Roseibium sp. Sym1: one gene and its partner. Each later gene encodes a partner of the first gene's protein in a complex. Links are inferred from orthologs where the notes say so. Each region holds a gene or a part of one and is shown in the gene's direction. Other genes may lie near its edges. The genes, in order: nusB and rpsJ.

The links.
Region 2: the proteins of nusB (region 1) and rpsJ are in contact, whole or in part, in a solved structure (PDB 3D3B), measured with the Escherichia coli proteins. The link is inferred for Roseibium sp. Sym1 from one-to-one orthologs.

What each region holds. Positions count from the first base shown.
Region 1 is NZ_CP114786.1:5,828,696-5,840,524, reverse strand. The notes cover bases 5,245-8,105. They hold nusB (transcription antitermination factor NusB), read left to right. Parts: upstream 5,245-6,344; coding sequence 6,345-6,866; downstream 6,867-8,105. Other genes in these bases: O6760_RS27025 (MFS transporter), read left to right, coding at 7,985-8,105; thiL (thiamine-phosphate kinase), read left to right, coding at 6,869-7,867; ribH (6,7-dimethyl-8-ribityllumazine synthase), read left to right, coding at 5,890-6,339; O6760_RS27045 (riboflavin synthase), read left to right, coding at 5,245-5,736. Outside these bases: O6760_RS27070 (L,D-transpeptidase family protein), read left to right, coding at 311-1,591; O6760_RS27065 (DUF6898 family protein), read left to right, coding at 1,706-1,933; glyA (serine hydroxymethyltransferase), read left to right, coding at 2,178-3,479; transcriptional regulator NrdR, read left to right, coding at 3,508-3,984; bifunctional diaminohydroxyphosphoribosylaminopyrimidine deaminase/5-amino-6-(5-phosphoribosylamino)uracil reductase RibD, read left to right, coding at 3,999-5,123; more of O6760_RS27045, read left to right, coding at 5,125-5,244; more of O6760_RS27025, read left to right, coding at 8,106-9,208; O6760_RS27020 (sodium-translocating pyrophosphatase), read left to right, coding at 9,427-11,562; O6760_RS27015 (outer membrane protein assembly factor BamE), read right to left, coding at 11,652-11,829. UniProt on the Escherichia coli protein: Part of the processive rRNA transcription and antitermination complex (rrnTAC). The complex forms an RNA-chaperone ring around the RNA exit tunnel of RNA polymerase (RNAP).
Region 2 is NZ_CP114786.1:4,525,665-4,537,455, forward strand. Bases 2,007-4,829 are described here. They hold rpsJ (30S ribosomal protein S10), read left to right. Parts: upstream 2,007-3,175; coding sequence 3,176-3,484; downstream 3,485-4,829. Other genes in these bases: tuf (elongation factor Tu), read left to right, coding at 2,007-3,101; rplC (50S ribosomal protein L3), read left to right, coding at 3,509-4,219; rplD (50S ribosomal protein L4), read left to right, coding at 4,219-4,829. In the rest of the region: fusA (elongation factor G), read left to right, coding at 1-1,863; more of tuf, read left to right, coding at 1,911-2,006; more of rplD, read left to right, coding at 4,830-4,839; O6760_RS20655 (50S ribosomal protein L23), read left to right, coding at 4,836-5,129; rplB (50S ribosomal protein L2), read left to right, coding at 5,148-5,981; rpsS (30S ribosomal protein S19), read left to right, coding at 5,994-6,272; rplV (50S ribosomal protein L22), read left to right, coding at 6,275-6,655; rpsC (30S ribosomal protein S3), read left to right, coding at 6,655-7,383; rplP (50S ribosomal protein L16), read left to right, coding at 7,431-7,844; rpmC (50S ribosomal protein L29), read left to right, coding at 7,866-8,066; rpsQ (30S ribosomal protein S17), read left to right, coding at 8,077-8,307; rplN (50S ribosomal protein L14), read left to right, coding at 8,376-8,744; rplX (50S ribosomal protein L24), read left to right, coding at 8,744-9,061; rplE (50S ribosomal protein L5), read left to right, coding at 9,054-9,611; rpsN (30S ribosomal protein S14), read left to right, coding at 9,633-9,938; rpsH (30S ribosomal protein S8), read left to right, coding at 9,951-10,349; and 3 more genes. UniProt on the Escherichia coli protein: Involved in the binding of tRNA to the ribosomes. Part of the processive rRNA transcription and antitermination complex (rrnTAC). The complex forms an RNA-chaperone ring around the RNA exit tunnel of RNA polymerase (RNAP).

The sequences.
Region 1 (11,829 bases):
ACAGGGCGGTGCTTTTTTTTTTTTAAGTGTTCACGCAAAATTGCATGTCCGCTTTTGCGGTCGTCGGTCAAATACCGCTATAACAACTGAAGAACCGGGCTTTCCGGCGCTGCTGACATCTTGTGGTCACAAAGGAATGGCTTTTTGCGGTGTTTCCGGCGCCGAGATGGTTAAAAAATCAAGCGATTTGTTAACACCCGTTCGTTAGGACTTGGAGCTGGAACAGGCGAGGCAGGCATGTTGAATGTTGGCTGCGCCGCGCGCACCAAATGAGAACTTGCGTTATGGACGCTGCAACGAGAGGGCTGCAATGAACCTTTTATCCGGACCGGACGGGTTTAAGCTTCAACGGAAATCAAAGACAAGACGCGATTTTCTGCGTCTTTGCGCGATCGGTTGCGGATTGCCTTTCCTGACCAGTGCTGCAGCCCATGCCCAGAACCAGCAGGTCGAGTGGGTCGACAATTTCGACATCGCCACGGAAAACATCACGGAAGTGAAGTCCTCGGCGCCGACATTGTCGCCGGAAACAGCAGACTATATCGCCGCCGCCATGAACCGCTACCAGATGATCGTTCAGTCCGGCGGCTGGGGAACCGTGTCGCCCGGTGGCAAGCCGCTGCGCATCGGCATGAAGGATCCGCGGGTCGTTGAACTGCGCCGCCGCCTGATCGTTTCCGGCGATCTCGAGCAGCAGGCTGGTCTTTCCGATACGTTCGATTCCTATGTTGATGCGGCATTGCGCCGGTTCCAGCTTCGTCATGGCCTTATTCCCGACGGCGTCATGGGCGAGGGCACGGTCGCCTCGCTCAATATCCCGGCGCATGTCCGTCTCCGCCAGCTTGAAACCAACATGATCCGCCTCCGGTCCATGTCCGGATTCAAGGGGGACCGGTATGTGATGGTCAACATCCCGGCTGCCGAGATCGAGGCGGTGGAGAACGGATATATACGTTCGCGCCATACCGCCGTTGTCGGCAAGATCGACCGTCAGACGCCGATCCTGAACAGCAAGATCTACGAGCTGAACTTCAATCCCTACTGGACGGTGCCGAAGTCGATCATCCGCAAGGACCTGATCCCGAAAATGAAGGAAGATCCGGAGTATCTGGCCAAGAACAACATTCGTATCTTCGACTGGAGCAACAACGAGCTCAACTGGCAGCAGATCGATTGGAACACCGATGAGGCGACCGAATACCGCTTCACCCAGGATCCTGGTTCGGAGAACTCGCTCGGCTCGGTGCGCATCAATTTCCACAACAAGCACCAGGTCTATCTGCACGACACGCCGTCCAAGACCCTGTTCGGCGAAGCCAACCGGTTCCATTCGTCCGGTTGCGTGCGCGTACAGAATGTCCGTGAACTGGTAACATGGCTTCTGCAATCGACCACGCCCGATTGGGACCGTGGCCGTGTGGACGGCGTCATCCGCACGGGCGAACGCGAAGATGTGAAGCTGAAAAAGTCGATCCCGCTTTACCTGACCTACGTCACGGCATGGGCCAACGCGGATGGCGTGGTGCATTTCCGCGAAGACATCTACGGTCGTGACGATCTCAACGGCACCGGCGAGCAGGCCCGGCTGTAGAGCGTATACGACGCACACGCCCCTGCCGGGGCGCGAAAGAACAGGAAGCGCCAGTCTTGATCGGGCTGGCGTTTCGTGCGTTTTAAGCGGGGATTGTCATTTGGGAGAACCGGAATGAGTCGCGAGCCGCGGCCCGGCGAGATCTATCTTGAATTCCGGCAAGTCGGACAGCAGGTCCAGGTGGTCGCGATCGACGCGGCGACCGGGATCGAAGTGTCGATGTTCGGCCCCAAATCGGTTTCCCAGGAAGAGTTGAAGCGATTGGCCGTGCGCAAGCTCAAGCGGCGGATTGAAATGGAACGGTCCCGCGCGGAAGGCTCGTCCGATCCCACGCTGTATTAGGCCGTGGGGGCCGCCCCGTATCGCCGCTCGCGACCATGCGCTCGCAAGGCACAGCCAACGAGGGACGGTGATCCTTCGTGTCGTTTTCCCAACTTGACGCGTCGGTATGTCCCTTGGTTTGCGCAAAGGGACGTGTTAATCCCTCGCTCACATTGGCACGACGGCAAACCTTGTCGCTGAAATCCGACAGCCGCCGGTGCCGCCCAAATCCTGCAATGAACACAAGGATGGTGCGATGTCTTTGATGGAAAGCTCCGGTCAGCCCCTTCAGTCCGGTTTCTTCACACGCGGTCTTGCCGAGGCTGATCCGGACATTTTCGGCACCATCGAGAACGAACTTGGCCGTCAGCAGCACGAGATCGAGCTGATTGCTTCCGAAAACATCGTGTCCCGCGCGGTGCTGGAAGCACAGGGGTCGATCTTCACCAACAAATACGCCGAAGGTTATCCGGGCAAGCGCTATTACGGCGGCTGCGAATTCGCCGATGTGGCGGAGACGCTGGCGATCGAGCGCGCCAAGGAACTGTTCGGCTGCAACTTCGCCAACGTCCAGCCGAATTCCGGCAGCCAGATGAACCAGGCCGTGTTCCTGGCGCTGCTGCAGCCGGGCGACACCTTCATGGGCCTGGACCTGAATTCCGGCGGACACCTGACCCACGGCTCCCCGGTCAACATGTCCGGCAAGTGGTTCAACGTGGTCTCCTACGGCGTGCGCCAGGAAGACCATCTGCTCGACATGGATGAAGTCGAACGCCTGGCCAACGAACACAAGCCGAAGCTGATCCTGGCCGGCGGCACCGCCTATTCCCGCGTCTGGGACTGGAAGCGTTTCCGCGAGATCGCCGACAGCATCGGTGCCTACCTGATGGTCGACATGGCCCATATCGCCGGTCTGGTCGCCGGCGGCGTGCACCCGTCTCCGGTGCCCCATGCCCATGTCTGCACCACCACCACCCACAAGTCCCTGCGCGGTCCGCGCGGCGGCATGATCCTGTCCAATGACGAGGCCATTGCCAAGAAGATCAACTCCGCGGTGTTCCCGGGTCTGCAGGGCGGTCCGCTGATGCATGTGATCGCCGCCAAGGCGGTCGCCTTCAAGGAAGCGCTGCAGCCGGAATTCAAGGCCTATGCCCGCGCCGTCACCGAAAATGCCAAGGCTCTGGCGGAGACCCTCAAGGAACAGGGCCTCGACATCGTCTCGGGCGGAACGGACAACCACCTGATGCTGGTCGATCTGCGTCCGAAGAATGCCACCGGCAAGGTTGCCGAAAAGGCGCTCGGCCGGGCCAACATCACCTGCAACAAGAACGGCATTCCGTTCGACCCGGAAAAGCCCTTTGTCACCTCCGGCATCCGCCTGGGCACGCCGGCGGCCACCACGCGCGGCTTCGGTGTTGCCGAATTCCGCGAAGTCGGACTTCTGATCACGGAAGTGTTGGACGGTTTGAAGGCAGCAAACAGTGAAGAGGGCAACGCGGCAGTTGAAGCCGCGGTCAAAGCCAAGGTAGAAGCACTGACGGCCCGGTTCCCGATCTACGGGGGCTGAACGAGGGCTCGGTCAGGAGCTTTGAAAGATGAGATGTCCTTTTTGCGGCGGCGAGGAAACCCAGGTTAAGGATTCCCGCCCGACCGAGGACAACACCGCCATTCGCCGCCGCAGGATCTGCAACACCTGCGGCGGCCGTTTCACGACCTTCGAGCGGGTCCAGCTGCGCGAGCTGATGGTGCTGAAACGCTCCGGACGCAGGGTTCCCTTCGACAGGGAGAAACTGATGCGGTCCGTTCAGATCGCGGTGCGCAAGCGGCCGGTCGATCCGGACAAGATCGAACGCATGGTCAGCGGCATCGTGCGTCAGCTGGAAAGTTCCGGTGAAAGTGAAATCACCGCGGAAACCATCGGCAATCACGTGATGGAAGGCCTGAAGGGCATCGACGACGTGGCCTATGTCCGCTTCGCCTCGGTCTACAAGAATTTCCGGGAGGCCAAGGATTTCGAAGCGCTGCTCGACGAGCTGAGCGATCCGGACAGCCAAGCGCTCAAAGAAAACTGATCAGCCCCGGTTCCATGACAGCTCATACTGATTTCGACCTGCGTTTCATGGCAGCTGCCAAACGCCTTGCCCGCCGCGGGCTTGGCCGCGTTTGGCCGAACCCCTCGGTTGCCGCCCTGATCGTCCGCGAGGACGGCGGCAAGCCTGTTGTTGTCGGACGCGGCGTCACGTCCCGTCCGGGCATGGCCCATGCGGAGGTCAACGCTCTCCGGCAGGCCGGGGACAAGGCCGATGGCGCGACCTGCTATGTCACCCTGGAGCCCTGTTCACACTACGGCCGCACGCCTCCCTGCGCCATGGCCCTGATCGAGGCCGGCATCAGGCGCGTGGTGATCGGCATGGCGGATCCCAACCCGCGTGTGTCCGGCCGGGGCATCGAGATGCTGCGGGACGCCGGTGTCGAGGTCGTCGTAGGGCTGCTGGAACAGGAGATGCAGGCGCTCTATCGCGGGTTCACCCTGCGGCAGTTGAAGCAGCGGCCTCAGGTGTTCCTGAAGCTGGCTGTCTCCCAGGACGGCTGTATCGGCCGGAAGGGCGAGGGGCAGGTCAAGATCTCCGGCCCGCTGTCCATGAGAAAGGTGCATGGATTCCGCGCCGCCTGCGACGCCATTCTTGTGGGGTCCGGCACGGCGCTTGCGGACGATCCGCAATTGACCTGCCGCCTGCCGGGCCTTGCCGAACGCTCGCCGGTCCGGGTGATCGTCGACCGCTGTGCGCGCCTGCCGCTGGAGTCAAAGCTGGTGCGCACCTGTGTCGACGTGCCTGTCTGGCTGGTTTGCGGCAATGACGCCGACCCGGACAAGATCGAACAGCTGGCAGCGGCCGGGGTCAACATCATCCGGGTGCCGGCAGCGGAGGACGGCATCAAGCCGTCCGTCATCCTCAGTGCCCTGGCAACCCGCGGCATCACGCGAGTGATGGTCGAGGGCGGGGCCCGGCTGGCATCGTCCTTCCTGCAGGCGGATCTGGTTGACGACCTTTGCGTTGTGACCGGCAATATCGAGATCGGCGAGGGCGGCATACCGGCCCTGCACGGACTGGTCCTTGCGGATGTTCTGAAAGACCCCAGATTCGAACGGGTTGATGCCGGCAGGTTCGGTCTCGACCGCTTTATCTATCTCAGACGGTGCGGAGCCTGACATGTTCACCGGTATTGTGACCGACCTCGGCGAAATCCTCGCCATCGATGCCATTCCCGCGGGAAAGCGGACGCGCATCCGGACCGCCTATGATACCGACAGTTTCGACATCGGCGCGTCGATTTCCTGTGCCGGCGTCTGCCATACCGTGACGGCCAAGGCCAACGGGCCTGACGGCAACTGGTTCGAGGTGGAATCGGCGGCGGAAACGCTCGCGCTGACCAACGTTTCCGACTGGAAGGTCGGCCAGAAACTCAATCTGGAACGCTCCTTGACCATGGGCGCGGAGCTGGGCGGTCACCTCGTCCTTGGCCATGTCGACGGGCTGGCGACCGTGACGAAGCGCGAAGACCATCCGGGGTCTGTCTACTTCCAGTTCGAGGCGCCCGGGGACGCAGCGCCCTTCATCGCGAAAAAGGGCTCCGTTGCGCTCGACGGTACGTCCCTGACGGTGAATGAAGTGGACGGGAGGCTCTTTTCCGTGTTCCTTATTCCACACACGCTCGACGTCACCACCTGGTCCGGCCGGCAGGTGGGCGACCGGATCAATCTGGAGGTGGATATGATGGCCCGCTACGCGGCGCGTCTTGCGGAATTCTCCAAGACCGGGTAGGGACCGGCCCAACACCTTCGCAAATGAGCAATTCCCCTTCGCGTTTACCAGGCAGCGAGATTGTTGCCCGGAATCGCGGTTCCGCACGAATGACACTGGACAAACCGGGGCAGACGTGGTTCCTGTCGCGGCCTTATCAAGGATTTGACACCCATGAGCGCTGCACCGAAACTTCTGATCATCGAAGCCCGGTTCTATGAGGATCTGGCGGATTCCCTCGCCGAGGGGGCGATCAAGACCATCGAGGCGGCTGGTGCGAGCTATGACCGGATTGCCGTTCCCGGCGTTCTGGAAATTCCGGCGGCCCTGTCTATGGCGCTGACCGCCATGGAAGGCGAGGGCACGTTCTATGACGGCTTCGTTCTGCTTGGTGTGGTGATCCGCGGCGAGACCACCCATTACGACATTGTCGCCAATGAATCGAACCGGGTGATCATGGACCTGATCGTCGATGCGGACCTGGCGGTCGGAAATGGTATCCTGACCGTCGAGAACGACGAGCAGGCATGGGCCCGCGCGAAGGTGGACGACAAGGACAAAGGCGGCGCGGCAGCCCGCGCGGCTCTCGACATGATCGCTCTGCGCGAGCGGCTTGGAGTATAAGAACAATGACCGGAAAGGCCGACCCGGAAAAACCGGCTGGCAAGACTGTGCGCCCTGCCAACAAGCGCGGCGTGGCCCGTCTTGCTGCCGTTCAGGCTCTTTATCAGATGGAGCTGGGCGGTGCGCCGCTCACCAGCGTCGTCAGCGAATTCACCGCCTTCCGTCTTGGCAAGGAGATTGACGGCGAGCAATACCGCGATGCCGACGAACAGTGGTTCAAGCAGATCGTCGCCGGCGTGGTCGAGGACCAGAAATTCCTCGATCCCTACATTCATACGGCCTTGACCGAAGGCTGGCCGCTGAAGCGGATCGACAGTCTTTTGCGCGCGATCCTGCGCTGCGGTTCCTATGAGCTGCTGCGCCGCAAGGACGTCCCGGCCAAGGTGATCATTTCCGAATATATCGACGTTGCCAAGGCGTTCTTCGAGGACGACGAGCCAGGTCTCGTCAACGGTGTGCTCGATCGCCTGGCCCACGAACTGCGCGACACGGAACTGGACGCCAAGAAGGCGGATGGCGCTTCCTGACCATGGCTGACGAACGGCCCGGTGAATTCGAGCTGATCCGGCGGTTTTTCGCCCCCCTTGCAAACGATCCGGGCAGTTTAGGTCTCACCGACGATGCCGCCGTCCTTGCACCGGAACCCGGCACCGACCTGGTTTTGACCAAGGACATGCTTGCCGCCGACGTGCATTTCTTTGCCGGTGACGCGCCGGAGGCTATTGCCGCGAAAGCGCTCAGGGTCAATCTTTCAGATCTCGCGGCCAAGGGCGCGCGCCCGCGCGGTTACCTGATGGGACTGGCCTTGCCCGAGCAATGGACAGCCGGCTGGCTGGCGCGGTTCTGCCGGGGGCTGGCGGCTGACCAGGCGGTCTACGACATCCAGCTCCTCGGCGGCGATACCATTCGCTCCGGCAACGGCCTGCAGGTTTCCATCACCGCGATCGGGGCGGTGGAGAAGGGACGGGCGGTCCGCCGCTCCGGTGCCCAGCCTGGAGACCTTGTGTTTGTGACCGGCACGATCGGGGATGCCGCGGCCGGATTGCAGGCACGTCTCGATCCCGAGTTCTGCCGGATCCATGAACTGGCCGGAGAACAGGAAATACACATCCTGGACCGCTATCTGTTGCCGCGCCCGCGCACGCGGCTTGCCGGACTGCTGACCCGTGATGCCAGCGCCGCGATGGATGTGTCGGACGGTCTCGTGGCCGACTGCACCCACCTGGCGTCGGCCTCAGACGTCGACGTGATCCTCGATCTGGCCTCCGTGCCGCTTTCGCCAGCCCTGCAACACCTGAAAGCGAAATCCCCAAACGTGTTCCGGCGCTGCCTGAACGGCGGTGACGACTATGAAATCCTGGCCGCGGTGCCGGAGGCAAAAGCGGCAGACTTCACCCGGGATGCCGGAGATCTCGGTTGCCGGGTGACGCAAGTCGGCACCATCGGGAACGGCGACGGCAAGGTTCGGCTGCACCATGCCGGCCAGGCCGTCACGCTGGAAGGGGATGCCGGGTTCCGGCATTTCTGATTGCTTTCAAGTTTGGCCTTGAGCTTCCAGTGGCGGGCAGGTTTAACATGTTGCTTCCTCACCAGCTTGCCGGACATCCTCCGGCTGCCTACATGCCAGTAAAATCGGACCCTTTGCATGACCGCCCAGTCAACGGATATCCTTGTCGACGACCATCTCGCCAAGCGCAACGCCCTGTTGCTGGCACTGGCCCAGGCAATCGGGGGGGCTTCGGCCTCCATCGTCATCGCCACGGGCCCGCTGGTCGGCTACATGATGCTGGACGAGGACAAGGCCCTGGCGACACTGCCGGTGTCCACCATGGTCCTGGGAACCGCCTTCGGCACTCTTCCGGCGGGCATGATCATGCGCCGCTATGGCCGCCGTGTGGGATTTGCCGGTGCCGCGCTTCTTGGCGTTTTGTCCGGACTGCTCGCGTCCTTCGCTGTCTTCCGCGACAATTTCCTCCTGTTCGCCTTGGCCTGTAGCCTGGGCGGTCTGGCCGGTGCCTTCGTCCAGCAATACCGGTTTGCAGCGGCCGACACCGCCAGCGACGCGTTCAAGCCCAAGGCCATTTCCTGGGTGCTGGCGGGCGGTGTGCTGGCGGGCGTGGTCGGGCCGCAGACGGTGATCTGGACCAAGGACCTGTTTTCGCCGATCCTGTTTGCTGGCACCTACCTGGCGCAGGCGGGCCTTGCCCTGGTCGCCTTCTGCCTGTTGCTCTTCATCAGGATCCCGAGACCGCCGCGCATCAGTCATGCACAGGCGGGCGGGCGGCCGCTCGGCGAGATCATGATGCAGCGGCGGTTCATCGTCGCGGCCGCCTGCGGCATCTGTTCCTACGCGCTCATGAGCCTTGTCATGACCGCAACACCACTGGCCATGATCGGCTGCGGCCTGACGGAGACCGACGCCGCCCTGGGAATCCAGTGGCACGTGCTGGCCATGTTCGGACCGAGCTTCTTCACAGGTCATCTCATCAGCAGGTTCGGCAAGGAGCGCATTGTCTCCATCGGACTGGCACTGCTGGCAGGGTGCTCGATCATCGCCCTGATGGGCATAGAACTGGCGCATTTCTGGAGCGCGCTCATCCTGCTGGGCCTTGGCTGGAACTTCGGCTTTATCGGTGCGACCGCGATGTTGACGGATACCTACCGGCCCGAGGAGCGCAACATGGTGCAGGCGGTGAATGATTTTCTGGTGTTCGGATTCGTGGCAACCGCGTCGTTTTCTTCCGGAGCCTTGCTCAACGCGTTCGGCTGGCAGACGGTCAACTATCTGGTTTTCCCGTTCGTGGTCCTGTGTCTTGGTCTCCTCGTCTGGCTCGTCTGGGGAGAAAAGAAAGCAGTTACAACCAGTTAAAGAGTATGAAAATTTTCGCTTCGTCGGTGCAGCATATTTACTGCGCCGCACCAAAGGCTGCCGCAACGGAAGTGTCAAATTAAACAATGTGAGAGCTTGACGAAGCGCTCCGATTTGCTGCTATCGTGTCTTTCCTTCGCGCTGGGGAATCTGCGTGAAGGACAGTCAGGCGGGAAAAACGACAAGAAAATCAGTCCGCCGCAGCCTTGGGAGGAAGCATGATCGAGCTTGTCGTCATAATTTGTGGTCTTTTGTCCATTGCCTATGGCGCGTGGGCCATCCAGTCCGTCATGGCGGCGGATGCGGGTAACGCGCGCATGCAGGAGATCGCCCAGGCGATCCAGGAAGGGGCCAGCGCCTATCTCAACCGTCAATACACGACCATTGCCATCGTTGGCGCGGTTGTCTTCGTTCTGGCCTGGGTGCTGCTGTCCGGACCCGCGGCAATCGGCTTTGCCATCGGGGCCGTCCTCTCCGGAGCGGCGGGTTATGTCGGCATGCTTGTGTCCGTCCGTGCCAATGTACGCACGGCCCAGGCTGCCAGCCAAAGCCTCGGGGCCGGGCTGGAGATTGCGTTCAAGGCCGGTGCCGTCACCGGCCTTTTGGTTGCCGGCCTCGCGCTTCTGGGTGTCGCCGTCTACTATACGCTCCTGACCGGCATGATGGGGTATGAACCCACCGACCGGACCGTGATCGACGCCCTTGTGGCCCTCGGTTTTGGCGCATCTCTGATTTCGATCTTTGCGCGTCTCGGCGGCGGCATCTTCACCAAGGGGGCGGATGTCGGCGGCGATCTCGTCGGCAAGGTCGAGGCCGGTATTCCGGAAGACGACCCGCGCAACCCCGCCACCATTGCCGACAACGTCGGCGACAATGTCGGTGACTGCGCCGGCATGGCGGCCGACCTGTTCGAAACCTATGCGGTGACCGTGGTCGCCACCATGGTTCTGGCCTCGATCTTCTTCACGGGGGGGCAGGCGACCGAACTCATGATGCTTCCGCTTCTGATCGGCGCAAGCTGCGTGGTCACCTCGATCATCGGCACGTTCTTCGTCAAGCTGGGCAGCAACAATTCGATTATGGGGGCGCTCTACAAGGGCTTCATCGCAACGGCGGTTTTGTCGGCTGTTGCGCTGGCTGTCATCGTCTTCGGCTGGCTTGGTGCGGGCACGGAATACACGGTGCCGAACGGAACCACCTTTACCGGGTTTGACCTGTTCGTCTGTGGCATTGTCGGCCTGATCGTGACCGGCCTGATCATCTGGGTGACCGAATACTACACCGGAACGGAATACCGTCCGGTGCGCTCGATCGCGCAGGCCTCGGTCACCGGCCACGGCACCAACGTGATCCAGGGCCTGGCTGTCTCCCTCGAGGCAACCGCGCTGCCGGCGCTCATCATCATTGCCGGCATCCTGGTCACCCATGCCTTTGCCGGTCTGTTCGGCATTGCCATCGCGGTTACGACGATGCTGGCTCTTGCGGGCATGGTGGTTGCGCTCGACGCCTTCGGGCCGGTCACGGACAACGCCGGCGGCATCGCGGAAATGGCGGAACTGCCGGACGAAGTGCGCTCCACGACAGATGCGCTCGACGCGGTCGGCAACACCACCAAGGCGGTGACCAAGGGCTATGCCATCGGCTCCGCGGGGCTCGGCGCGCTTGTTCTGTTCGCGGCCTATACCGAGGATCTGCGCTTCTTCTCGGCAAATGCCGCGGAAGGGTCGATCTTCTACGGCATCGATGTCGGTACCCTGTTCTCGCTTTCCAACCCCTATGTGGTGGCCGGTCTGCTGTTCGGGGGCCTTCTTCCCTATCTCTTCGGCGGCATCTCGATGACCGCCGTCGGCCGGGCCGCGGGCGCGGTGGTGGAGGAAGTCCGCCGCCAGTTCAAGGAAAAGCCCGGGATCATGGAAGGTACCGAGCGGCCGGATTACGGCCGTGCGGTGGACATGCTCACCAAGGCTGCGATCCGCGAGATGATCATTCCGTCGCTGCTGCCGGTGCTGTCACCGATCGTGGTGTTCTTCGTGGTCCGCGCCGTCGCGACGCCGGCGGACGCCTTTGCCGCACTCGGCGCCATGCTGCTCGGCGTGATTGTCACGGGTCTCTTCGTGGCCATCTCGATGACCGCCGGGGGCGGGGCCTGGGACAACGCCAAGAAGTCCTTCGAGGACGGCTTCACCGACAAGGACGGTGTCAGCCACCAGAAGGGCGGCGAGGCCCACAAGGCCTCCGTCACCGGTGACACGGTTGGTGATCCCTACAAGGACACGGCCGGTCCGGCTGTGAACCCGATGATCAAGATCACCAACATCGTGGCACTGTTGCTGCTGGCGATCCTCGCGCACTGAGGCGGGGACCCGATCCGAAAAAAGAAAGCCCCGGCCGGATGGCCGGGGCTTTTGTCTGTCTGTCGAGGTTGGTAAGACCGCGGCTGCGTCTACAATCCGAGGCTCGGATTGCTCGCGCCTCTCAGGATCTGGGTCAGGAAGCCGTAGTCGGCACCGCCCGTGCGGGTCTTGCGGGTGACGATGTCGACGATCTTGCCATCTTCGAGCGAATAGTTGCCAAGATCCTGAACGTAGCCGTCCTTGTCGAAATAGACCGCCACAACGGTC
Region 2 (11,791 bases), 1.3 Mb from region 1 along the record:
TGGAAAGAAAAGCGTCTGAACATCATCGACACCCCGGGCCACGTCGACTTCACCATTGAAGTTGAGCGTTCCCTGCGCGTGCTCGACGGTGCCGTCGCCCTTCTGGATGCAAACGCCGGCGTTGAGCCGCAGACCGAGACTGTCTGGCGCCAGGCCGACAAGTATCACGTTCCGCGGATGATCTTCGTCAACAAGATGGACAAGCTTGGCGCCGATTTCGATCGCTGCGTCGAGATGATCCGCAAGCGTCTCGGCTGCACTCCGCTGGTTATGCAGCTGAATGTGGGCGCCGAGAACGACTTTGCAGGTGTCATCGACCTTCTGGAAATGAAGGCGCTGATCTGGCAGTCCGAGAACCTGGGCGCTGCCTGGGACGTCGTCGACATTCCGGCCGACCAGGTTGACCGTGCCCAGGAAGCACGCGACGCCCTGATCGAAACCGTTGTCGAGATCGACGAAGCCGCCATGGAAGCCTACCTGGAAGGTGAAGAGCCCTCCATGGAGACGATCAAGAAACTGATCCGCAAGGGCACCATCAACAACGACTTCGTTCCGGTGTTCTGCGGTTCCGCCTTCAAGAACAAGGGTGTCCAGCCGCTGCTCGACGCCGTGGTCGACTACCTGCCGAGCCCGGTCGAAGTTCCGGACATCAAGGGCATCGATCCGAAGACCGAAGCGGAAATTTCCCGCAAGTCTTCCGACGAAGAGCCGCTTGGCCTGCTGGCATTCAAGATTGCCAACGACCCGTTCGTCGGTTCGCTGACATTCTGCCGCATCTATTCCGGTGTCCTGAACAAGGGCGTGTCCCTGCTCAACACCGTGAAGGACAAGCGCGAGCGCGTCGGCCGGATGATGCAGATGCACTCCAACTCCCGTGAAGACATCGACGTGGCCTATGCCGGCGACATCGTTGCCATCGCAGGCCTGAAGGACACCACGACCGGCGACACCCTGTGTGACCCGCTGAAGCCGGTGATCCTGGAGCGCATGGAATTCCCGGAGCCGGTCATCGAGATCGCTGTCGAGCCGAAGACCAAGGGCGACCAGGAAAAGATGGGCCTCGCGCTCAACCGCCTGGCAGCCGAAGACCCGTCCTTCCGCGTGAAGACGGACGAGGAATCCGGTCAGACCATCATCGCCGGCATGGGCGAACTGCACCTGGACATCATCGTCGACCGCATGAAGCGTGAATTCAAGGTCGAGGCGAATATCGGTGCGCCGCAGGTGGCATACCGCGAAACCATCACCAAGGTTGCCGAAGTGGATTACACCCACAAGAAGCAGTCCGGTGGTTCCGGCCAGTTTGCCCGGATCAAACTTACCATCGAGCCCGCCGAGCCGAACGAAGGCTATGTCTTCGAGAGCAAGGTCGTCGGTGGTAACGTCCCGAAGGAATACATTCCGGGTGTCACCAAGGGTATCGAAAGCGTCATGTCTTCCGGCCCAATTGCAGGTTTCCCGATGCTCGACATCAAGGCAACCCTGACCGACGGTGCATACCACGACGTTGACTCCTCCGTGCTCGCCTTCGAAATCGCCGGTCGTGCCGGTTTCCGCGAAGCGATCCAGAAGGCCGGCCCGAAACTGCTCGAGCCGATCATGAAGGTCGAGGTTGTCACTCCGGAAGACTACATGGGTGATGTGATTGGTGACCTGAACTCCCGCCGCGGCCAGATCGCGGGTACGGAGAACCGGGGCATCGTTACGGTCATCACCGCGATGGTTCCGCTGGCCAACATGTTTGGCTACGTGAACAACCTTCGTTCCATGTCCCAGGGCCGTGCGCAGTATTCGATGGTGTTCGATCACTACGAGCAGGTGCCGCAGGCTGTCGCCGAAGAGGTTCAGGCGAAATACGCCTGACCCCAACCTCTTGAAGTCATTAAGAAATAGAGAAACGGAGTAATCCGATGGCGAAAGAAAAATTTGAGCGCACAAAGCCGCACGTCAACATTGGCACGATTGGCCACGTTGACCACGGCAAGACCACGCTGACTGCAGCAATCACCATGACTCTGGCGGAGTCCGGCGGTGCGACTGCAAAAGCTTACGACGAGATCGACGGCGCACCTGAAGAAAAGGCGCGCGGCATCACCATCTCCACGGCACACGTCGAGTACGAAACGGAAAACCGTCACTACGCGCACGTCGACTGCCCGGGCCACGCCGACTATGTGAAGAACATGATCACCGGTGCTGCCCAGATGGATGGCGCGATCCTGGTGTGTTCGGCTGCCGATGGCCCGATGCCGCAGACCCGCGAGCACATCCTGCTTGCCCGTCAGGTTGGCGTTCCGGCCCTGGTCGTCTTCATGAACAAGGTTGACCAGGTCGACGACGAAGAGCTTCTCGAGCTCGTCGAAATGGAAATCCGCGAGCTGCTGTCTTCCTACGAGTTCCCGGGCGACGACATTCCGATCGTCAAGGGTTCGGCGCTGGCTGCTGTCGAGAACCGCGATCCGGCCATCGGCCGTGACGCGATCCGCGAGCTGATGGCTCAGGTCGACGCCTACATCCCGACCCCGGAGCGTCCGAAGGACCAGCCGTTCCTGATGCCGATCGAAGACGTTTTCTCGATCTCCGGCCGTGGTACGGTTGTGACCGGTCGTGTCGAGCGCGGCATCATCAAGGTTGGTGAAGAAGTCGAGATCGTCGGCATCAAGGACACCACCAAGACGACGGTTACCGGCGTTGAAATGTTCCGCAAGCTGCTGGACAGCGGTGAAGCCGGCGACAACATCGGCGCCCTGATCCGCGGCGTCGGCCGTGAAGACGTTGAGCGCGGCCAGGTTCTGTGCAAGCCGGGTTCCGTGACCCCGCACACGAAGTTCAAGGCCGAGGCTTACATCCTCACCAAGGAAGAAGGTGGCCGTCACACGCCGTTCTTCACCAACTACCGCCCGCAGTTCTACTTCCGCACGACGGACGTGACCGGTGTGGTGTCCCTGCCGGAAGGCACGGAAATGGTGATGCCGGGTGACAACGTCTCCGTCGACGTTGAGCTGATCGTGCCGATCGCCATGGAAGAAGGCCTGCGCTTCGCTATCCGCGAAGGTGGCCGTACCGTCGGCGCCGGCGTCGTCGCATCCATCATCGAATAATCGACAGCCGGGCCTGCCGGCAGATTTGAATATGTCACGCGGGCAGGCCCGCAGTCTTATTGGGAACAATAACAATGAACGGTCAGAATATCCGGATCCGCCTCAAGGCGTTTGACCACCGTATTCTGGACGCCTCCACCAAGGAGATCGTCAATACGGCCAAGCGGACCGGTGCTCAGGTACGGGGTCCCGTGCCGCTGCCGACGCGGATCGAGAAGTACACGGTGCTTCGCGGACCGCATATCGATAAGAAAAGCCGCGATCAGTTCGAGATGCGTACGCATAAGCGTCTTCTCGACATCGTTGATCCGACACCGCAGACCGTGGACGCGCTGATGAAGCTCGACCTGGCCGCTGGTGTCGACGTCGAGATCAAGCTGTAAGCCGGGTCGAAGGGGACACATCCAATGCGTTCTGGAGTGATCGCTCAGAAAGTGGGCATGACCCGCATCTACAACGATGCTGGCGAGCATGTTCCGGTTACGGTGCTGCGGCTGGAAAATTGCCAGGTGGTAGCTCAGCGGACCGATGAGAAGAATGGTTACACTGCACTGCAGCTCGGTGCAGGTGGCCGCAAAGTCAAAAACACGCCGAAGGCGCTTCGTGGACACTTTGCCGTTGCAAAGGTCGAGCCGAAGCGGACCGTCGCCGAATTCCGCGTGTCCGCGGACAACCTGATCGACGTGGGAGCGGAAATCACCGCTGACCATTATGTCGAGGGTCAGTTCGTCGACGTGACCGGTACATCCATCGGTAAGGGTTTTGCCGGTGCGATGAAGCGTCACAACTTCGGCGGTGGCCGTGCCACGCACGGTAACTCGATCTCGCACCGTTCACACGGTTCCACCGGTCAGTGTCAGGATCCGGGCCGCGTGTTCAAGGGCAAGAAAATGGCCGGTCACATGGGTGATGCCCGCGTGACCACGCAGAACCTCAAGGTTGTGCGCACTGATGTTGAGCGTGGCCTGATCATGGTCGAGGGCTCTGTTCCGGGCGCCAAGGGCGGCTGGATCCTGGTCCGCGACGCGATCAAAAAGGCGCTGCCGGAAAATGTTCCGGTTCCGGGTGCTTTCAAGGCAACCGAAGCGACTGCGGCCGCCGGGAAGGAGAGTGAGTGATGGAACTCCAGGTCAAGACCCTCGAAGGCGGGGCGGCCGGTTCGATCACGGTGTCTGACGAGATCTTTGGTCTCGAGCCGCGCACCGATTTGATCCACCGCGTGGTGCGCTGGCAGCTCGCCAAGCGCCAGGCAGGCACCCACAAGACGCTGGGCCGTTCCGAAGTGACTGGTTCGACGAAGAAATTCGTCCGCCAGAAAGGCTCCGGCGGCGCTCGTCACGGCAACAAGAAGGCCCCGCAGTTCCGCGGTGGTGGTCGGGCGTTCGGTCCGGTCGTTCGCGACCATGGCCACGACCTGCCGAAGAAGGTTCGCGCCCTCGGCCTGAAGCATGCCCTGTCCGCGAAAGCAAAGGCAGACGGCATCATCGTGGTTGAAGACGCCAAGGCGGCCGAAGCCAAGACCAAGGCTCTCAAGGCGAAGCTGGAAAAGCTCGGCCTGACCAGCGCCCTGGTGATCGACGGTGCCGAGCTCGACAACAACTTTGCACTGGCTTCGCGCAACATCCCGCATCTGGATGTTCTGCCGGTTCAGGGCATCAACGTTTACGACATCCTGCGGGCCAACACCCTGGTGTTGACCAAGGCCGCGGTGTCCGCACTTGAGGAGCGCTTTAAATGAGCAAACTTCCTCACTACGACAAGATCGTCGGTCCGGTAATCACCGAAAAGTCGACGATGGCTTCTGAAGAGAACAAGGTTGTCTTCAAGGTTGCCAATGACGCAACCAAGCCGGAAATCAAGGCCGCAGTCGAAGCGCTGTTCGGTGTCAAGGTCACGGCAGTGAATACCCTGGTCCGCAAGGGCAAGGTCAAGCGCTTCCGCGGTCGCCTTGGCCGTCAGTCCGACTTCAAGAAGGCCGTCGTAACGCTGCAGGAAGGTCACGGCATCGACGTGACCACCGGGCTCTAAGACGGGGACCAGAAGAAAATGGCACTTAAGACATTCAATCCGACGTCCCCAGGCCGCCGTCAGCTGGTACAGGTTGACCGCTCCGGTCTGTGGAAGGGCAAGCCGGTCAAGACCCTGACCGAAGGCCTGTCCAAGACCGGCGGCCGCAACAACACCGGCCGCCTGACGTCTCCGAACCGCGGTGGCGGTCACAAGCGGACCTACCGTCTTGTCGACTTCAAGCGGCGCAAGTGGGATGTGCCGGCAACGGTTGAGCGCCTTGAATACGATCCGAACCGGACCGCGTTCATTGCCCTGATCCGTTACGAGGACGGTGAACTCAGCTACATCCTGGCGCCGCAGCGCCTGGCTGTCGGCGACACTGTTTCCGCTGGCGAGAACGTCGACGTGAAGCCGGGCAATGCAGCGCCGCTGGCACGCATTCCTGTCGGCACGATCGTGCACAACATCGAACTGAAGCCGGGCAAGGGCGCCCAGATCGCCCGCTCCGCCGGTGCGTTCGTTCAGATCGTTGGCCGCGACCAGGGCTACACCACGCTGCGCCTGATGTCAGGTGAACAGCGCCGGGTGCTCGGCACTTGCATGGCAACCATTGGCGCCGTGTCCAACCCGGACCACGCCAACGTGAACCTGGGCAAGGCAGGCCGCTCTCGCTGGCTTGGTATCCGTCCGCACACCCGCGGCGTTGCCATGAACCCGATCGACCACCCGCATGGCGGTGGTGAAGGCCGGACTTCCGGCGGTCGTCATCCGGTTACCCCCTGGGGCAAACCGACCAAAGGTAAGCGCACGCGGCGCAACAAGCAGACTGATAAGTATATCGTCCGCAGCCGCCACGCGCGTAAGAAGTAAAGGACAAGGATCGTGGCACGTTCGATCTGGAAAGGTCCGTTTGTCGACGGGTATCTGCTGAAGAAAGCGGACAAGGTCCGTGAGTCAGGCCGGAACGAGGTCATCAAGACCTGGAGCCGCCGCTCGACGATCCTTCCGCAGTTCGTAGGTTTGACCTTCGGCGTCTACAACGGTCAAAAGCACGTTCCGGTGCTGGTGTCTGAAGAGATGATTGGTCACAAGTTCGGCGAGTTCTCGCCGAGCCGGACCTACTACGGACACGGCGCCGACAAGAAGGCAAAGAGGAAGTAACGATGGGCAAGCCGAAGCGTGAGCGGACGCTCGCTGACAACGAGGCTCGGGCAATGACCCGCATGCTGCGCATTTCCCCGCGCAAGCTGAACCTCGTTGCGGCTTCGATCCGTGGTAAAAAGGTCGGCTCCGCGATTGCGGACCTGACATTCTCCCGCAAGCGCATCGCGCAGGACGTCAAGAAGACCCTGATGTCCGCTGTTGCCAACGCGGAAAACAACCATGACCTGGACATCGACAACCTCGTGGTTGCCGAGGCTCATGTTGGCAAGGCTTTTGTCATCAAGCGCTTCCAGGCCCGTGCACGTGGACGCGTCGGCCGGATCGAGAAGCCGTTCTCGAACCTGACCATCGTTGTGCGCGAAGTTGAGGAGACTGCCTGATGGGACATAAGACAAACCCGATCGGCATGCGCCTCGGGATCAACCGCACCTGGGACTCCCGCTGGTACGCGAACAAGAACGAGTACGGCGACCTTCTTCACGAAGACTTCCGCATCCGCGAACTGCTGATGAAGGAACTGAAGCAGGCAGCCGTTTCCAAGGTCGTGATCGAGCGTCCGCACAAGAAGTGCCGCGTGTCCATCCACTCCGGTCGTCCGGGCGTGGTCATCGGCAAGAAGGGTGCAGACATCGAGCGTCTTCGCAAGAAGATCGCCGACATCACCAATTCGGAAGTGCACATCAACATCGTTGAAGTGCGCAAGCCGGAAATCGATGCGACCCTGGTTGCCGCGTCCATCGCGCAGCAGCTGGAACGCCGTGTTGCCTTCCGCCGCGCCATGAAGCGGGCCGTCCAGTCCGCCATGCGTCTCGGCGCCCAGGGCATCCGGATCAACTGCGGCGGCCGTCTCGGCGGTGCGGAAATCGCGCGTATCGAATGGTACCGTGAAGGCCGCGTGCCGCTCCACACCCTGCGTGCCGACATCGACTACGGTGTTGCTAGCGCTCACACGGCTTACGGCGTGTGCGGTGTGAAGGTCTGGATCTTCAAGGGTGAAATTCTGGAGCATGACCCGATGGCGTCCGAACGCCGTGCGACGTCTGCCTCCGAAGGTAACCAGGGTGATCGCGGCGGACGCCGGGATCGGGGCCGCGAGCGCGCAGCTTAAGTTAAGCTGCCTGCCGCTCGTTAGACAAGAAAGACGAGAGAAGAACGATGCTGCAACCGAAGCGCACCAAGTTCCGCAAGCAGCACAAAGGCCGCATCCACGGCTTGTCGAAGGGAGGCACTGACCTCAACTTCGGCGCATTCGGTCTGAAGGCGATTGAGCCGGAGCGTGTAACGGCACGTCAGATCGAAGCGGCCCGTCGTGCTATGACCCGCCACATGAAGCGTGCGGGTCGTGTTTGGATCCGGATCTTCCCGGACGTGCCGGTTTCTTCGAAACCTGCTGAAGTCCGTATGGGTAAGGGTAAGGGTTCACCGGACTACTGGGCTTGCCGTGTCAAGCCTGGCCGGATCATGTTCGAGATTGACGGTGTGCCGGAAGACGTTGCGCGTGAAGCCATGCGTCTTGCCGCTGCCAAGCTGCCGATCAAGTGCCGTTTCGTTCAGCGTATCGGCGAGTAAGGCAGGCGAGGAGTTATAGCCATGAAGGCGACCGATGTACGGGCCAAGACCCTCGACGAGCTCCGCTCGGAGCTCGAGGGCCTGAAGAAAGAGCAGTTCAACCTGCGCTTCCAGAAGGCTACGGGTCAGCTTGAAAACACAGCGCGTGTCCGGCAGATCCGCCGCGACATCGCGCGTATCCAGACGATCATGCGCGAGAAGCGCGTGTCGGCGAACGCGTAAGGAGACGGCCATGCCGAAGCGTATCCTGCAGGGCACCGTTGTCAGCGACGCCAATGACAAGACGGTGACGGTGAATGTGGAGCGCCGCTTCACGCACCCGCTGCTGAAGAAGACCGTGCGTCGGACCAAGAAGTACCGCGCACACGACGAAAGCAACCAGTACAAGGTTGGCGACATTGTTCAGATTGAAGAATGCGCGCCGGTCTCGAAAAACAAACGTTGGACCGTGGTCACCCAGTGACCGCTGTTCATTAGTGAGCATCAGGCGCCCGTGACCCGAGCGCCAAGAGAAGAACAAGGCAGCCAGTCATGATTCAGATGCAAACAAACCTCGACGTCGCCGACAACTCCGGCGCCCGTCGTGTCATGTGCATCAAAGTGCTCGGCGGCTCCAAGCGTAAATATGCCCAGGTTGGCGACATCATCGTCGTCTCCGTCAAAGAGGCAATTCCGCGGGGCCGCGTCAAGAAGGGCGACGTGATGAAGGCTGTCGTCGTGCGCACGGCAAAGGATATCCGCCGTCCCGATGGCAGCGTGATCCGGTTCGACCGCAATGCGGCCGTGCTGGTCAACAACAATAAGGAGCCGGTCGGCACCCGTATCTTTGGTCCGGTGCCGCGCGAACTCCGTGCAAAGAACCACATGAAAATCATTTCGCTCGCGCCGGAGGTGCTCTGATGGCTGCGAAAATTAAAAAAGGCGACACGGTGGTCGTGCTGACCGGCCGTGACAAGGGTAAGTCCGGCGAAGTCATCCAGATGCTGCCGGCCGACAACAAGGCCCTGGTCCGCGGGATCAACATGGTCCGCCGCCACCAGAAGCAATCCCAGACGCAGGAAGCCGGCATTGTGGCCAAGGAAGCCCCGATCCACGTTTCCAACATCGCGCTGGCCGATCCGAAGGACGGCAAGGCGACCCGCGTCGGCTTCAAGGTGCAGGAAGACGGCACCAAGGTCCGTGTGGCCAAGCGCTCGGGAGACCTGATCGATGGCTGAGACCACTAATGTGCCGCGTCTGAAGACGCATTACGATGAAGTCGTGCGCAAGCAGCTTCTGGAAAAGTTCCAGTACAAGAACGTCATGCAGGTTCCGCAGCTGGAAAAGATCGTCCTGAACATCGGTGTCGGCGAAGCTGTCGCGGACTCCAAGAAGGCACGTATCGCAGCTGAAGACCTGGCCATGATTGCCGGTCAGCGGCCGGTCATCACCAAGGCGAAAAAGTCGATCGCGACCTTCAAGGTTCGCGAAGGCATGCCGCTTGGTGCCAAGGTGACCCTGCGCCGTCAGCAGATGTACGAATTCATGGACCGTCTGATCACCATCGCGCTGCCGCGCGTTCGTGACTTCCGCGGACTGAACCCGAAGAGCTTCGACGGTCGCGGCAACTACGCCATGGGCATCAAAGAACACATCGTGTTCCCGGAAATCGAGTACGACAAGGTCGACCAGATCTGGGGCATGGACGTGATCGTTTGCACCACGGCGCCGACGGATGACGAGGCGCGCGAGCTTCTGCGCGCGTTCAACTTCCCGTTCACGAAGTAACGGGCAAGGAAGGGAACGACGATGGCGAAGAAAAGCGCAGTCGAAAAAAACAAGCGCCGCGAGAAGCTTGTCAAGAAATACGCTGAGAAGCGCGCCGCTCTGAAAGCAATGGCCAAGGATGACACCCTGTCCCTGGAAGAGCGTTACAATGCCCGCCTGAAGCTGGCGAAACTGCCGCGGAACTCCGCGCCGAACCGTGTTCGCAACCGTTGCGAAGTGTCCGGCCGTCCGCGCGGTTTTTACCGCAAGCTGAAGATGTCGCGTATTGCGCTTCGTGAACTGGGTTCCCTGGGCAAGATCCCGGGCCTGGTCAAGTCGAGCTGGTAAGGAGAAACTCCGATGGCAATTTCTGATCCGTTGGGGGATATGCTGACCCGGATTCGCAACGCCCAGATGCGTCGCAAGAACAAGGTCAATTCACCAAATTCCAAATTGCGTGCGCATGTACTTGATGTGCTCGCAAAAGAAGGGTACATCCGTGGCTACACCACGGTTGACTACGAGGGCGGCAAGTCCGAGTTGGAAATCGAACTGAAGTATTTCGACGGTGAGCCGGTTATCCGCACGATTGAGCGGGTTTCCAAGCCGGGCCGCCGCGTTTACTCGTCGGTGAAAAACATCCCGCATGTCTCTAATGGCCTGGGCGTGTCGATCATTTCGACCCCGCGCGGCGTCATGAGCGACCATCAGGCGCGGGACGAAAATGTAGGTGGTGAGGTTCTTTGCCGCGTCTTCTGATGCGGCTTCCTCGCTTTTGAAACAACGACAAGGTTGGTCAAATGTCTCGTATTGGCAAAAAGCCAGTCCCCGTGCCAAGCGGGGTAACGGCATCGATCGACGGTCAGACGGTTTCGATCAAGGGCCCGAAAGGCGAAAAGTCTTTCCTGCTCAACGAACTCGTTCTGGCCGAAATGACGGATGACGGTATCAAGATTGATCCGCGCAACGACACCAAGCCGGCTCGCTCCATGTGGGGCATGAGCCGGACCATGGTTCAGAACCTGATCACGGGTGTTACCGAGGGCTTCAAGAAAGACCTCGCCATCACCGGTGTCGGTTACCGCGCGCAGGTCCAGGGTAAGAACCTTCAGCTGGCGCTCGGTTTCTCTCACGACGTTGTCTATCCGATTCCGGAAGGCATCGACATCGTGTGCCCGAAACCCACGGAAATCAGCATCACCGGCACCGACAAACAGCGTGTCGGCCAGGTTGCCGCTGAAATCCGCGAATTCCGCCCGCCGGAGCCCTACAAGGGCAAAGGCGTTCGTTATGCAGACGAGTTCATCGTCCGCAAAGAAGGCAAGAAGAAGTAACGGACCCAGATCATGGCGAACAGCAAACAAGCTTTCGAGCGCCGCCGCGATCGCGTGCGCCGTTCGATCCAGAAAGCCGCGAACGGTCGTCCGCGCCTTTCTATCTTCCGCTCGTCGAAACAGATCTACGCCCAGATCATCGACGACGCGAAGGGGCATACGATTGTCTCTGCTTCAACGATCGAAAAAGATCTCAAGGGCAGCCTGAAAACGGGCGCCGACGTGGCTGCAGCTGCAGCAGTCGGCAAGCTTGTGGCCGAGCGCGCAACCGCCGCCGGCGTCAAGCAGGTCGTGTTCGACCGTGGCGGTTACATGTATCATGGGCGCGTCAAGGCGCTTGCTGATGCGGCCCGCGAAGGTGGACTTGAATTCTGACCAGCGCCCGTTGGCGCTCTTAAGAACGGAAGACGTATAAAATGGCGAGACATGAAAATCGCGATCGCGACGAGCGAGACAGCGAATTCGTCGACAAGCTCGTTCACATCAACCGCGTTGCCAAGGTGGTCAAGGGTGGCCGTCGTTTCGGCTTCGCAGCGCTGGTAGTGGTTGGTGATCAGAAGGGCCGCGTCGGCTTCGGTCATGGCAAGGCACGCGAAGTGCCGGAAGCCATCCGGAAAGCAACTGAGGCAGCAAAGCGCACCATGATCCGCGTGCCGCTGCGCGAGGGCCGGACCCTGCATCACGATGTCGAGGGCCGTCACGGCGCCGGCAAGGTGCTGCTGCGTGCCGCTCCGGCCGGTACCGGTATCATTGCCGGTGGTCCGATGCGTGCCGTCTTCGAAACGCTCGGCGTTCAGGACGTTGTGGCCAAGTCGCTGGGGACTTCCAACCCCTACAACATGGTTCGCGCAACCTTTGCAGCGCTGA